Regions from separate parts of the Actinoplanes sp. NPDC051411 genome, predicted to be linked through region 4. Evidence: riboswitches for the same ligand, from Rfam matches in the RefSeq annotation. Region 4 holds a riboswitch; each other region holds the start of a gene.

What was found. A riboswitch is a leader RNA that binds a small molecule or an ion and turns the genes downstream of it on or off. The one in region 4 is predicted to bind cyclic di-AMP.
Region 1: linked by a shared signal. The riboswitch ahead of AB0M88_RS31345 (NlpC/P60 family protein) and the one ahead of AB0M88_RS21250 (NlpC/P60 family protein) in region 4 are both predicted to bind cyclic di-AMP.
Region 2: linked by a shared signal. The riboswitch ahead of AB0M88_RS24145 (transglycosylase family protein) and the one ahead of AB0M88_RS21250 (NlpC/P60 family protein) in region 4 are both predicted to bind cyclic di-AMP.
Region 3: linked by a shared signal. The riboswitch ahead of AB0M88_RS12700 (hypothetical protein) and the one ahead of AB0M88_RS21250 (NlpC/P60 family protein) in region 4 are both predicted to bind cyclic di-AMP.

The regions. Positions count from the first base shown of each region.
Region 1 covers NZ_JBFBAD010000065.1:54,785-58,480, reverse strand. The annotation lists gene AB0M88_RS31350 (MurT ligase domain-containing protein) at 1-936, opposite strand, end outside; cyclic di-AMP (ydaO/yuaA leader) riboswitch at 1,416-1,546, shown strand; gene AB0M88_RS31345 (NlpC/P60 family protein) at 1,553-2,362, shown strand; gene AB0M88_RS31340 (response regulator) at 2,414-3,696, opposite strand, start outside.
Region 2 covers NZ_JBFBAD010000044.1:3,021-6,716, reverse strand. The annotation lists gene AB0M88_RS24150 (nuclear transport factor 2 family protein) at 1-82, shown strand, start outside; gene AB0M88_RS24145 (transglycosylase family protein) at 885-1,559, opposite strand; cyclic di-AMP (ydaO/yuaA leader) riboswitch at 1,566-1,706, opposite strand; gene AB0M88_RS24140 (saccharopine dehydrogenase NADP-binding domain-containing protein) at 1,934-3,172, shown strand; gene AB0M88_RS24135 (TetR/AcrR family transcriptional regulator) at 3,317-3,696, opposite strand, start outside.
Region 3 covers NZ_JBFBAD010000018.1:29,548-33,243, reverse strand. The annotation lists gene AB0M88_RS12705 (ABC transporter ATP-binding protein) at 1-256, shown strand, start outside; gene AB0M88_RS12700 (hypothetical protein) at 293-1,348, opposite strand; cyclic di-AMP (ydaO/yuaA leader) riboswitch at 1,352-1,490, opposite strand; cyclic di-AMP (ydaO/yuaA leader) riboswitch at 1,697-1,834, shown strand; gene AB0M88_RS12695 (hypothetical protein) at 1,840-2,886, shown strand; gene AB0M88_RS12690 (glycoside hydrolase family 65 protein) at 2,921-3,696, opposite strand, start outside.
Region 4 covers NZ_JBFBAD010000036.1:56,495-60,190, reverse strand. The annotation lists gene AB0M88_RS21255 (hypothetical protein) at 1-1,094, opposite strand, end outside; cyclic di-AMP (ydaO/yuaA leader) riboswitch at 1,395-1,556, shown strand; gene AB0M88_RS21250 (NlpC/P60 family protein) at 1,730-2,086, shown strand; gene AB0M88_RS21245 (L-lactate permease) at 2,163-3,696, shown strand, end outside.

The DNA of each region.
Region 1 (3,696 bases), on a different contig from region 4:
GGCCATGTCGAACGCCTCGAGCCAGCTGGCCGGGTTTTTCGCCAGGAGCAGCCGGATGTTGCGCCCCTCACGGTCGACCTGGGCGTACCGCCCGGCGATCGAGGTGACGGTCGCGAGGTAAGGCAACGCCTTGAGCGGGTGGACGCCGAACTCGGCCACGACGGCCAGCGCGGTCGCCGCGTTGCCGATGTTGACCGTGCCGGGCAGCTGGAGCTTGACCAGGTGCCAGTCGCCGCGCGGGTCGACGACACCCTCCTCCTCGACCTGCCAGTGGGCGCGAGGACGGCGCAGCGGGCAGCCGGTGCACCACCAGTCTCCCTGGTGGCGCTCGATCGGGTGGCCGCTCTGCGGGCAGACGAAGGAGTCGTCGTGCCAGCGCTGGCCGGCACTGAACCACACCACGTAGGGGCTGCCGCTGGCCGCCCAGACCACCATCGGGTCGTCGGCGTTGGCCACGACCTTGACGTCCTGGTGGGCGGCGAGCGCGGTCTTCCACATCTGCGCCATCATCGCCACCTCCTTGGCCCGGTCGAGCTGGTCGCGGGAGAGGTTGAGCAGGGCCACCACCCGCGGGTTGGTCTCCTCGATCACCCGGGCCAGGTAGTGCTCGTCGACCTCGAGCACCGCGAACGGCGTCGAGCCGGCCTTGGCCAGGGCCGAGGTGTGCCCGGTCGGCATGTTGGCGCCGAACGAGTTCGTCGCGACCGGGCCGAGCACCTCCATCGCGGCGGCGGTCAGCCGGGTCGTCGTGGTCTTGCCGTTGGTGCCGGACACCAGCGCGATCGCCCGCCCGGTGGCCAGGTGCGTCAACAGTTCCGGATCGATCTTGAGACCGATCCAGCCGCCGATGACCGAGCCGTCGCCGCGGCCCGCGGCCCGGGAGAGCGCCGCCGCGGTCTTCGACACCGAGGTCGCGACCTTGGCGCGCAGGGGCAATTTCTGGTCCGTCACGCCAGCGAGGGTACCGGAATCAGAGGTTACGTCGAGTTGTCGGCGGGGCGGATGGGGTACGGAATCGACCTTCGCCGAACGGGTGACCGTGTTTCCGCCGGTAGAGGGATTTTCGACTCGAATAGACAATCCTGTATGGAGTAATTGTGTGTTCTGGTTCACGCCGAATTCTCAACAAGAAGTAGTCGGGCACCTACGGAATGTCGCGGCAAATGTTCCCGGTCGATGGCAAATTGGACAACGCCTCGATCAACGATTACGGAAAGTCACCAAATGGCGCCCGACGATCATCAAAAAATTCGGATAGGAAGGTTTCCGCCGGTGGGCATCCGCTCGCCGGTCGCGCCGCCCAGGCTCACGCCGAGCCCTGCCCCGGGTCGGACGACGCGACCTTTGCACGCACGACCACAAAGGCATACGGGGGCAGGGACGGGGGACCCACAGCTTCTCGAGAGAGACAGCCGGTCCGCTCCGCGCCACCCGCTCCGGTGGCGGGCAACGGAGCAACCTCGGGGTGAAGTCGCGGCAACGCGACCGGGCACACCTTCCCGCCCGAACCCGACAGCTAACCTCGCAGGCGTGCCGGAGGGATTCCCTTACCGTGCCTCAGCACACCCTGAGCCGGCCTCGACGGCTGTCCGTCGGCACCGGCACCGCCGCGCTGTCCCTTGGTCTCTGCCTCTGCGCGGGCCAGCTGATGACGACGACGGCGGCGAACGCCGCCACCCCCGTCGTCACTCAGGCCGCGGTCGCCAAGGTCACGCCCAAGGTCATCGACTCGGTCAACACCTCGACCGTCTCCCTGGGCTCCCGAGTTCGGCTGACCACCAAGGTCATCAACCCCAAGACCGGCAAGGTCGTCACGTCGGGCCGCGTACGCGTCCAGGCGTACCGGAACGGCAAGTGGAACAACTGGTCGTCCACGCCGATCGGCAAGAACGGCTACGCCACGCTCTACGCCAAGCCCGGGGTCAACGGCTACTTCCGCACCGAGTTCTACGGCAACAGCGGCCTCAACGCCGGCTACGCCAAGCGGCTCTACGTGAAGGTGCAGGTCAACAAGGGGGCCAAGGTCCTCGCGGAGGCCAAGAAGCACACGGGCGCGCTCTACAAGTTCGCCGCGGCCGGGCCCAAGCGCTTCGACTGCTCCGGATTCACCATGTACGTCTACAAGAAGGCAGTGGGCAAGAAGCTGCCGCACAAGGCGAACTCGCAGCAGCACTACGGCAAGGCCGTCAGCAAGGGCAGCAAGAAGGTCGGCGACCTGATCGTCTTCCGCTCGGGCTCGTACGGCTACCACGCCGCGATCTACGCCGGCAACGGCTACATGTACGACTCCCCGCACACGGGAGCCCGCGTCGGCAAGCACAAGATCTACGGCAGCAACTACGTCGTACGCCGCATGGCCTGACACGCGGGAAAAGATGATGAGAGAGGCGTGAGCGGTTCGCTCACGCCTCTTTCATGTACGCGGCGGCTGCGGCCCGCACAGCGTACGGATCGCGCCCAGCAGAGTGGACCGGGTGAACGGCTTCTCGATCAGCATGCTGTTCTCGTCGAGCGTCAGCTGCGGCCCGAGCGACGCCGCCGTGTAGCCCGACATGTAGAGCACCGGCAGATCCGGGTGGTGCGTACGCAGCGCCGACGCCAGCTCCGGCCCGGTCATCGTCGGCATCACCACGTCGGTGATCAGCAGGTCCGGATGCGCCCCGGCCGCCACCTGGGTGACCGCCGTCAGCGCGTCGGTCGCCACCGTGATCACGTAACCGGCCGGCTCGATCAGCCGCTGCACCAGCTGGGCGACCTCGGGCTGGTCCTCGACGATCAGGACCCGGCCGATCACCGCGGGGGCGCCCTGCCGCTCGCCGGCCGCCGCCGTGCGTTCCTCGGCCGCCGGGAGATAGAGGTGCACGGTCGTGCCGATCCGGGGCTGTGACTCCAGCTCGATGTGGCCGCCGATGCCCTGCACGATGCCGGCCGTGGTGGCCAGGCCGAGCCCGGCCGCGGTCGGGCGAGTGGTGAAGAACGGTTCGAGCGCCCGCTGCCGCACCTCGTCGCTCATGCCGCTGCCGGTGTCGGTGATGACCAGGTGGACGACCCGGCCGGCCGGTGCCCCCTGGGGTGGCGCGCCGGCCTCGTGCACCTCGTTGGTCGCCGCCACCCGCACCATGCCGCCGTGCAGCATCGCGTCGCGGGCGTTCGCCGCCACGTTGACCAGCGCCTGCTCCAGAGGCCCGCGCTCGGCCCGAACCGGCCACACGTCGGCTCCGAACGCCAGGTCGAGGCCGATGTGCTCGCCGAGCGTACGGGAAAACAGCGATTGGACGTCGGTGAGTAGGTCGGGAATCGGGATGATCTCCGGCCGGTTGCCGTCGCTGCGGCCGAAGGCCAGCAGCTGGTGCGTGAGGGTCCGCCCGGTCGAGACGGCCTCCATGATGTCTCTGGCCAGCTGATGATGCTGTTCGTTCTCGGGGGTCGTCGTGAGGATCATGTCGGCCGAGCCGGCGACGACGGTGAGCAGGTTGTTGAAGTCGTGCGAGATGCCGCCGATCAGCTGGCCCAGGCTGTCGAGCCGGCGCAGGTGGTCGAGCTGGCGCTTGAGGCCGCGGGCGTCGATGTGGTCGGTGGTGTCGGTGATCATGCAGACCACGCCGTTGAACCGGCCGTGGTCGTCCATCAGCGGCATCATGCTCATCCGCACGCTGCGCCGGGAGCCGTCGGCCCGCATGAGCCGGGTCGCGCCGA
Region 2 (3,696 bases), on a different contig from region 4:
CCAGGTGGTGCGCCGCCAGCCCGACGGCTCGTGGCTGCGGGTGCTCGATCAGCCCGAGTTCGTCACACCGGCGTCGCGCTGATCGCTTCTCGAGTCGTCCAGTGCGTGGTGGCGCAGCGTGCGGTTGTGGCGAGCCTGGTTGCGTAATGCGCGGTGGTGCCGGGCCGGTGGTGCCGGGCGTGATTGGGCCGGGCGTGATTGGGCCGGGCGTGATTGGGCCGGGCGTGATTGGGCCGAGCGTGATTGGGCTGAGCGCGGTTGGGCTGAGCGTGACTGGGCCGAGCGCGGTTGGGCCGAGCGCGGTTGGGCCGAGCGCGGTTGGGCCGAGCGCGGTTGGTACTGCGCGGTGGTGCCGAGCGCGGTTGGGTCGGGCGTGATTGGGCCGAGCGAGTCGGGCAGTGCGGGTCGGGCAGTGCGCGGTCGGGCCGAGCGAGGTTGGGCAGTGCGCGGTGGCGCTGAACGTGGTTGTGCCGAGGGTGAGTTTGGCCGAGCGCGGTCGCGAAAGGCGTGGCGCCCAGGCCGGCGATCTCGCGAAGGCTTGATCGTTGGCCTGGGAGCCGGCGTCGGCGCTTAGCGCGACACGACGATGTGCTGCTGTGGTGGTGCCGATCGGGGGGAATGGCACCACCACAGCGCACTCGCCACCGTGGCCTCTGTGGACATGGGATCACCCGGGGGCATGGCTTGACCCATGGCTCACCGTGCTTCGCACGGAACGGGGCCGGAGTGGCTGATCACCGGGGATGGGGCACCCGGGGGTTGGTGCGGTGGAATTTTCTAGCTCACAGCGGGCCGGCTCAAGGTGGGCCGGCTCACACCGGGCTGGCTCAAGGCGGGCCAGCTCAAAGTCGCCAGCTCAGAGCGGGCAGCTCAGAGCGGGCAGCTCAGAGCGCGATCCGCTGACCGGGGAAGATCAGGTTCGGGTCGCTGATGATGCCGGTGTTGAGCGAGGCCAGGGCGTGCCAGCCGCCCTTGACCTGGTAGCGCGTCGCGATGGCCGACAGGGTGTCGCCCGAACGCACCACATAGGTCTTGCCGGTCGCCTTGACCGACGCCGACCGCACGACCCGGCTGGTGGTGGTCGCCTTGTGGTGGGTGGTCCTCGACGACTTGTGGGTCACCGACTTCGAGGTGTGGCTCGCCTTGTGGGTCGCCTTGTGACTCGACTTGCTGCTGTGCGAACCGCTGGTGTTGCTGCCCGAGTAGTGCTTGGTCGAGCCGCCCTTCCTGCCGCACACGGGCCAGGCACCGATGCCCTGGCCGCGCAGAACCTTCTCGGCGATCGCGATCTGCTCGGACCGGCTCGCCTTGTTGGCCGTGCTGGCATACTTCGTGCCGCCGTACGCCTTCCAGGTGCCCTTGGTGAACTGCAGGCCACCGTAGAAGCCGTTGCCCGTGTTGATGCTCCAGTTGCCACCGGACTCGCACTGCGCGATCGCGTCCCAGTTCACACTGGACGCCTGCGCCGCGGAGGCCGGGCCGAGCAGGGCGGCTGTGCCCGCCACGCCCGCGGCGGTGAGGCCGAGGGCAATTCGGGCATGCTTACGGATCTGTGCCATGACAGAGAAACCTCCACGCCTGCGAGGTGAGCTGTCGGGTTCGGGCTGAGGTGCCCGGCCGCGCATGGCGGCTTCACCCCGAGGCGCGCAGCAGCGCGCCGAGGAACTTTTGGGTCCCCCGCTCCATGCCTTGGGTTAAGTTCCGTCGGGCGGCGGCAAGGACTCGGCGTTCCGCCCACGGTGTCCACGTTGGCGGACCGACCGAACCTAGCCGGGCCGATTCGGCGATCGCCAAGGTCTAGTGACGTTGTTCTCAGTAATTGCCCTATTTGATCTTTCTTTAGGACGAGTATGACCGATATGCGACGCGATTAAATTACTGGTCGGTAACCATCCGCTCCGTGGCCCCCTGGTCTGATGCAGAATCGGCAACCATGACCCAGCCCACACGCGAGTACGACGTCGTCGTCTACGGCGCGACCGGTTTCGCCGGCGCCCTCGTCGCCCGCCACCTGGCCGCGCACGCCCCCGCCGGCGCTCGTCTCGCGCTGGCCGGCCGCTCCGAGACGAAGCTCACTCGAATTCGGGCCGAGTTGGGCGTCGACTGGCCGATCGTGGTCGCCGACGCCTCCGACGAACCCGCTCTGGCCCGGCTCGCCGCCTCCACCCGGGTGGTCGTCACGACGGTCGGGCCGTACCTGAAATATGGCCGCGCCCTCGTCGCGGCCTGCGCCGCCGCGGGCACCGACTACGCCGACCTGACCGGTGAGGTGCTCTTCGTCCGCGACAGCATCGACGCCAACCACGACCTGGCCCGCCGCACCGGCGCCCGCATCGTGCACGCCTGCGGCTTCGACTCGATTCCCTCCGACATCGGCGTCCACGTCCTCGACCGGCAGGTCAAGGCCGACCAGGCGGGCGATCTGACCACCACCACCCTGGTCGTGACCAGCCTCCGCGGCGGCATGAGCGGTGGCACCATCGGCACCATCCGCAACCAGGCGGAGGAGCTGAAGAAGGACCGCGCGCGGCGCCGCATCGCGGCGAGTCCCTATTCGCTGAGCCCCGACCGCGCCGCGGAGCCCGACCTGGGCCGCCAGTCCGACATGCTCACCGTGCCCGGCGCGGAGGTCGATCCGTCCCTGCGCGGCAGCCTCGCCCCGTTCTTCATGGCCTCGTTCAACACCCGGATCGTGCGCCGCTCGAATGCCCTGCGGGGCTGGTCGTACGGCCGTGCGTTCCGCTACCGCGAGACGATGAGCGTCGGCACTTCCCCGCTTTCGCCGCTGCTGGCCGGGGCTTTGAAGCTGGGCCTCGGCGCCGCCATGGTCGGCCTGGCCGTGACGCCGCCGGCCATCCTCGACCGGATCCTGCCCGATCCGGGCACCGGCCCGAGCGAACGCACCCGCGCGTCGGGCCACTTCACGGTCGACGTCTTCACCGTCACGACGACGGGCGTGCGCTACCGGTCCCGGGTCCGGGCCCAGGGCGATCCCGGTTACGCCGCGACCGCGGTCATGCTGGGCGAGTCGGCGCTGGCGCTGGCCTTCGACCGAGACGCGCTGCCGCCGTCCGAGGGCGGAGTGCTGACCCCGGCCACCGCGATGGGCGATGCGCTGGTCGACCGCTTGCGCGGAGCCGGCCTGACCATAACCGCCACCCGCGCCGGCTGACCGAGCGTCGGCTGACCGAGCGCCGGCTGACCGAGCGGGTGCCCGCCCGCCGGACAAGGCCGGAGTCCCGTTTTCCCGGCCTTGTCCGGAACACAGGCGTACCTGATCAACGTGAGACTGCCCGACGAGTGCGCGCGTCAAACGTCAGCGGGCGAGCAGGTGGCCGGCGATCCACGTCAGGTGCTCGGCCAGTTCGTCCGGGTCCTCGGCCATGCCGCGGGAGATCCAGTCGATGATGACCTCGCTGATCCCGGCGATCAGGGCCAGCAGCGTGCGCTCCAGCCGCCGCTTGTCGGTCGTCGTCCCGACGAACCGGTTGACCAGCGGCGCGAAGTGCTGGGCGTCCTCCCGCAGTACGCCTCGGCGGCGGGTCTCCATCCGCGGCGCGTTGACGTAGATCACCCGGGCCCGTTCCGGATCTTCGACCAGCTTGGCGATCAGTGTCCGCATCATCGGCCGCAGGAATTCCTCGGCCGTCGCCGCCTGGCGTGGGGCCGCGCCCGCGACCTGGGCGAGCAGCCAGT
Region 3 (3,696 bases), on a different contig from region 4:
CGCCGCGGCCAAGAAGCACGACGTGCTGCTGATCGACGAGGCGCTGGCGACCGGTGACGCGAAGTTCCGCAAGCGGAGCGAGGCGCGGGTGCGCGAGCTGCGCCAGGAGGCCGGCACGGTCTTCCTGGTCAGCCACAGCGAGCAGTCGATCCGCGACACCTGCGAGCGGACCATCTGGCTCGAGTCGGGCGTGATCCGGGCCGACGGCCCGACCGAGGAGATCCTCCGGATGTACGAGGAGTTCAGCAACAAGTGAGCGAAAGGCCGGCCCCGGCGGGCCGGCCTTCTTCGTTCATCTCACCGAGAGATGTACGTGGTTCTCGTGCTCGCTCGACGGGTCGCCGTTCCCCTTCGTGTACGCCTTCCAGCCACTACTAGGCAGCCAGATGCGCCGGAACCAGATCACGTAGAGGACGCCCAGCTCGTCCGAGTTGTTGATGAAGTAGTTGGCCAGCCGGTTGCCGTAGTCCTTGCTGGACCCCGTCGCGACCCCGCCGAAGCCGCCCTTGTCGGCCGCGAAGTCGCACGCCCGGCCCTTCGGGTGCTCGCCGCTGTCCTGGTGCCGGAAGCAGGCCACGTAGTGCGTGAACCCGTCCGACTTGGCCTGCTGCAGGGCGTGCAGCATGCGCGCCGTGATGCAGCCGTCGGTGGTCGGGTCGTTGACCGTGCAGCCCTCGGGTGACAGCGACCCGTCCCCGTTCCGCTTGACCGGGGTCGCTTTGGCACTGCCGCCTCCGTCACCCGGCTGCGGGGCGTTCTGCCCGGCGTCGGCCGTCTTGAGCGCCGCCTCGGCCTGCGCCTTGCGGGCCGCCATCACGGCCACCTGCTTCTGCTGGTCGCGTACGGTCGCATCGATCGCCGCCTTGGCGGCGGCCTGGGTCTGCCGGGCGGTCCGCAGGTCGTCCATCGCCTTCTGCTGGCGGGCGGCCACGGTCTGCAGGACCTCGGCCCGGTCGAGGAACCCGGCCGAGGAGTCGGAGGTGAGCAGCGCGCTCATCGGCCCGAGCCGGCCGGCTCGGTACGACTCCTGGACGACCTGGTCGAACGCGGCCTGCCGGGGCGCCATCTGAGCGTCGATCCGCTGGAGCTGGGTGGCCAGGTCGGTCTGCTTCTTCTTGGATCCGGCCAGTTTGTCCTTGGCGTCGAGGTAGCCGCGGGAGGCCGCGTCGAGCTGCTGGGTCAGCGACTTCGAGCCGCCCTCGCCGTCGTCGCCGGACGATCCGGGAGCGGCCCGGGCGGGCGAGGCCAGTCCGGCCGCCGCGACCAGCGCGACCAGCACCGCGGCCCCAGCCTTCTGCAGCACAGTTCTTCGCAGCACAGTTTTCTGCCGCACAGTTTTCTGCCACACAGGGCATTCCTTCCATAGCGCCGGCCGGGTTAGCTGACGGGTTCGGGACGGAAGAAATCCCTACCGCGGCGAAGCGGATTCACCCCAGGATGGAACGTGGTTCCCCGGCTCACCCTGGCGGGTGATTAGGCGGTGGCCCCGATAAGGGACCGCGGCCGACCATACCGGAAGGTATCGATTGATCGACAGTTTTGATACGCAGAGCTATTCGACAATCACGCATGGTCGAACGATTACTTTTCGTCGCCATCCGGTAACTGGTTTTATGCTTTTCGAAGGCTGAAGCATTCTCGCTGCTCGGGTAAACTTCCGGCCGGATCTGCGACACGGCCCCACCCCCGAGGCACCGGCAGACCACCGCCCAATCGCCCGCCAGGGCGAGCCGGGGACCCAAGTTCGTTGGGGTGCATCCGCTTACAAGAGCGGTAGGGATCGCTTCCATCCTGAACCCGTCAGCTAACTCGGTAGGCGGTCCATCCGGAAGGACTTGCATGACCGTCAGACGCCGCCGGTGGCTGCATATCGCGCTGGCGCCGCTAGTCGTGGCTGCCACGCTGACCGCTGTAACGGCCCCCGCGCAGGCCGCGCCCGGCTCCGGCTCCTCGTCGTCGTCGTCGACCGCTCCGGACGAGAAGGGCGGCGACGAGCTCTCCGACAACTCGACGCTCAACGACGTCCTGGAGAGCACCAACCGGAAGTACGTGCAGGCCAAGGCCCAGGTCGCCACGTCGACCACGCAGCAGAAGGCGCTGGCCACCCAGATCAAGGACGCCGAGGCCAAGCGCGACGCCCTCACCCCCGAGGTCGCGTCGATCGCCGCCGAGCAATACGAAACCGGCCGCCTCAGCGCGTCCCGCTTCCTGCTCGGCGCCGACGACTCGGACGACTTCCTCTCCAAGGCGGTCTCGCTCGAGGAGATCAACGCGCTGCACGACCGGAAACTGCACGACCTCGACCAGGCGATCGACGCGGTCAACGCCAAGAAGGCGGCCCTCGACGCCGAGGTCAAGGCGCAGCAGACCAACCTGCTGGCGATGAAGAAGCAGAAGGAGTCGGCCGACAAGGCGCTCGCGCTGCTCGGCGGCGAGAGCCTGACCGGCGGCTTCGTGGTCGCCAAGTCACCGGTCGCCGCGCCCGCCCCGCGCAACGCCCAGGGCGGCTTCTCGCCCGAAGCGTGCACTGTGGACGACCCGACCACCAACGGCTGCATCACGCCGCGCATGCTCCACCTCTACAAGGAGGTGAAGAAGGCGGGCTTCAATCGGTTCGTCGGCTGCCATCGCGACGGCGGGCCGTTCGAGCATCCCAAGGGCCGGGCCTGCGACTGGTCATTGCAGAAGAGCGGCTTCTCGGTCGCGCACAACGCCGACATGAAGAATTACGGCAACAACGTGATGGCGTTCCTGGTGCGCAACGCCGACCGCCTCGGCATCTACTACGTGATCTGGTATGCGCAGATCTGGTTCCCGGCGACCGGCTGGCACGCCTATCACGGTGTGAGCAATCACAAGGACCACGTACACGTGTCCGTGCTTTAGCAAAAGGGCCCCGCATTCGCGGGGCCCTTTCCACTCAGTTCGTGCTGCTGGTGGCCCGGCGTACCGGAGCCCGGCCGTGCGGCTGGGTCGGCGCCGGTCCGACCGGCGGGGCCGGGGGAATCGGCACCGAGACCGGCTTGACCTGGGTCACCTCGATCTCCTTGCCGTGGTGGACCAGCGTCAGCCGGGCCGCCCCGCCGCCGTTGCGCAGCGAATAGGTGACCTCGTCGGCGGAGACGTCGACCCGCAACCGCAGCCCGTGCCAGAGCATCGAGAACTCGAGATTGGTGATGCGGCTGGGCAGCCGGGGCGCGAACGACAGCTGGCCGTTGAAGTCACGCATGCCGCCGAGGCCGGCGATCAGCGAGATCCAGGTGCCGGCCAGCGACGCGACGTGCACGCCGTCCCGGGCGTTCTGGTGCAGGTCGTGCAGGTCCATCAGGGCGGCCTCGCCCAGATAGTCGTGCGCCAGCTCGAGGTGACCGACCTCGGCCGCCAGCACCGCCTGGACGCAGGCCGAGAGCGAGGAGTCCCGCACCGTGCGCGCGTCGTAGTAGGCGAAGTTGCGCGCCTTCTCCTCCGGCGTGAACGCGTCGCCCCGGATGTACATCGCCATGACCAGGTCGGCCTGCTTGACCACCTGCTTGCGGTACAGGTCGAAGTACGGGTAGTTGAGCAGCAGCGGGTAGGCCTCGGGGGGCGTGTTCTCGAAGTCCCACTCCTGCAGCCGGGTGAAGCCCTGCGACTGCTGGTGCACCCCGAGCTCCCGGTCGTACGGGATGTGCACGGCGGCCGCCGCGTCCCGCCAGG
Region 4 (3,696 bases):
GCGTCCCGGCGCTGCTGGGGCTTGAACAGGAACTTCTTGCTCAGCATGAGGTGCGCGCCGGCCGCCCGGGCGTGGGCCGCGAGAATCATGTACCAGTCGGCCAGGCCCGGATGCTCACCGACCAGGCGCACCAGGTCACCGCGCTCGGCCGCCCGCAGCGAGGCGGCCGACCGGCCGAGGCCGGCGAGCATCCGCTCGGGCAGGGTCGGTTCGGCCATCATCGGCTCGATCGCCTCCCGCTCGGTGGTCAGCAACGCCGGGAAGAGCCGCCGGACGTTCGCCTCGTACCCGTCGAGGTTGATGCCGAGCAGGAAGTCCCGTTTCAGCGCTTCCGGGTCGAGTGCGCCACTGGGCGGGATGTCGTCGGGCGTCCAGTGGACGGCGAACTGCCGGAACACGTCGAGGAACTGGTCGGTCGGCATGCTGCGCTCGGGCGGGAGGACGGCGAAATCGCGGAACAGTTCGCGCAGCGCGCCGAGCAGTTCGGTGGCCAGGCGCACCCGGTCGAGAGCGTCCGCGCCGAGCAGGTTCTCCTCCGGCCGGGTCAGCGGATCCAGCACGTCGTTGATCGCGAGTTCGATCGCTTCGCCCTTCTTGACCAGCAGAAAGAAGCGTTCCTCGCCCGGGGTGCCGGTATAGCTGCGTACCTTGCCGTCGTCGAAGACGCCGGGCAGAACGGCCATCGTCTCGGTGCCGCGCAGCACCTTCAACGTGCCGACATTCCAGCGGACCAGCGAGGCATAGGTGTCCCGGCCGCAATGACCGGTGCCGGTCCGCTCCGCGATCACCCCGAAATACTGGCGAAACGGCAGGTCACCGATCGTCAGCCCGTCGTACGCGCGCTCGGGCGTCCGCTTTCCGTCCGGCGTCCATTCCTGGTAATGCCGGCCCAGCGAGGCGCCGACGAAACCGAGGCGTACAGCTAAGCGTTTTGCCTGCTCAGCAGGCACCCGATCGGGTTGAGGCAGCAGCGGGAAAAGCACCTCGGTGCACTGCTCGGCGAGTCGTCCCGGAGGGATCTCGCCTCCGAGGATCGCCCGGTTGAGCCGGGGAAGTTCCGCATCGGTCCACTCGCCGACCTGTTGCAGAACCACGCAATTCACCGCCCTTTGCAGAGGTTTATACCAATCCGTTCGACCGATTCGGGCGAGCGCTTAATCGGTAGGCGCCGAATTCGGTGACAAGGCTCACCGGCCCGCGACCGCGCTTTCCCGCCGGATCGGGCCGAACCGGCCGCGATGTCCGAAGAGCTAGCGGCCGGGGCCTCCGGTTCGGGACGAATGAGCCCTGCGGGACGCGACCCGAAAACTGGCGAACGGCGGGCCGGCGCCGATGGTTCTGCGGTGCCTCCCGACGGGAGGTCGCTCTCGGTCGCCGAGTCCCGCTCACCGAGAGCGTCGAGGAAACCGACTCCTATCAGGATCTTCAGTGAGCGGGAACGGGGGAACCACCATGCCGGCCGTCGAGCCGGCTCGGGGTGAAGTCGCCACGCGCGACGGGCCGTCCTTCCGGCCTAATCCGACAGCTAACCTCGCAGGCGGTTGAAGGACCGAGGATTCTCTGTGTCCATCCGTGTCAAAACCTGCTCGGCCGTCTCGCCATTCTCGGAACGGTCGCGGTCGCCGCGGCGACCGTCGCTCCGGCCGCCGCTTCCGCGGCACCGCGCGCGGTTTCCGCTCCGGTTTCCCGTGCGGTTTCCGCTCCGGCTTCTCTGGCGTACGCGGCGAGAATGCGCGGCTATCACATCGTCGCCGCGGCCCGGGCCCAGCGCGGCAAGCCGTACCGATTCGGCACCCGGGGACCGAGCGCCTTCGATTGCTCCGGCCTGACCGGGTACGCCTATCGCAGTGTCCGGATCAGCCTCCCGCGTACGGCCGACGGGCAGTTCCGCGCCGCCCGGCACGTCGCGAAAGCCGCCGCCCGGCCGGGTGACCTGGTGTTCTGGGTCGGTGGCGGACACGCCTACCACGTCGCGGTCTATGCCGGTGCGGGCAAGGTGTGGCACGCGCCGAAGCCGGGGCAGCGGGTGCGGCTGACCGCGATCTGGTCGTGGAGTCAGGTGCGGTTCGGCCGCATCGGGATCTGAAGGTCATCGGGCTGTTCCGTTTCGGTCACTCGCGGTTTAGATTGATCGAAATGATCGACAACCCTGGATGGGTCCCATGTTGGATCAGTTCCGGATCGTCACCGACCCCGTCGGCAATTCGGTCGGTCTTTCAGCGATCTTCGCAGTCCTTCCCCTTCTAGCGCTCTTCGTGCTGCTCGGCGTGCTGCGCATGCGCGCCTGGCTGGCCGGCGTGATCGCCCTGGTGGTGGCGCTGGTCGTCGCGATAACCGTCTACTCCATGCCGGTCGGACAGTCCGTGCTCTCGGCCACCGAGGGCGCGGCGTTCGGCTTCTTCCCGATTCTCTGGATCGTGCTCAACGCGATCTGGGTCTACAACCTGACCGTGGTCAGCGGCCACTTCGACGTGTTGCGACGGTCGATGGCGCGGATCAGCCCGGACATGCGCATCCAGGCCGTCATCGTGGCGTTCTGCTTCGGCGCGCTGCTCGAGGCCCTGGCCGGCTTCGGCACGCCGGTCGCGGTCACCGTGGTCATGCTGATCGCGCTCGGCTTCAGCCCGATCCGAGCGGCGTCGGTGGCGTTGATCGCCAACACGGCGCCGGTCGCGTTCGGGGCGCTGGCGACGCCGATCGTCACGCTCGGCACGGTGGCCGCCGGCGCCGGTGACGATCCGCGGTTGAACAGCGACACGCTCGGTGCCATGGTCGGCCGGCAGACGCCGATACTCGCGGTGATCGTGCCGCTGGTCCTGGTCTTCGTCATCGACGGGAAGCGGGGCTTCCGGCAGACGTGGCCGGTCGCCCTGACCGCCGGGCTGGTGTTCGGGGTCGCGCAGTTCGCCGCGTCGAACTACCTGTCGGTGCCGTTGACCGACATCGTGGCGGCGCTGTTGTCGGCGGCGGCGGTGATCGGCTTCCTGCGCCTCTGGAAGCCCGCGCACGAGCCGTCGATGGTCACCTCCGGCGCGGCCCCACCCGGGGCGGTGTCCACTCTCGCGGCGTCTTCGGCCACTTCCGGCGCCTCGTCCGGCAGCGGCTCCCTCGCCGCCGGCTCCTCGGCCGGCTCCGGCCCGACCGGCTCCGGCTCGTCGGCCGGCTCGGGGTCCGACTCGGCGGCCGAGACCGACGCACCGGACGACGGGGACGCCGACGGGACGGCCCGCGGTGGCGAGGACGCGCCGACTCCCGAGTTCGCCCGGTCCGGCGCGACCGCTCGGGCCGGCGCGACCGCCCGGTCCGCCGAAGCCGGCCCGACCGGCGGAGCGTCGCCGTCTACCTCCACATTGGACAAGCGGGACAGTCCGGCCGAGATCGCGCGGGCCTACGCGCCCTACCTGATCATCATCGCGATCTTCTCGATCATCAGCATCGGGCCGATCAAGGCGGCGCTGGCCAAGTCGCCGTGGACGGTCAGCTTCGCCTGGCCCGGCCTGCACGTGCTGGGCGCCAACGGCAAGCCGCTCTCGTCGGTCACGTTCGCGTTCGGCTGGCTGCCGGCGGCCGGCACGATGATGATCGTCGCGGGCATCCTCACCGCGATCGTCCTGCGGATCGCTCCGGGCAAGGCGCTGCGGGCGTACGGGCTGACCTATGCCACCCTCCGGCACGCCATCGTGACCGTGATGGCGG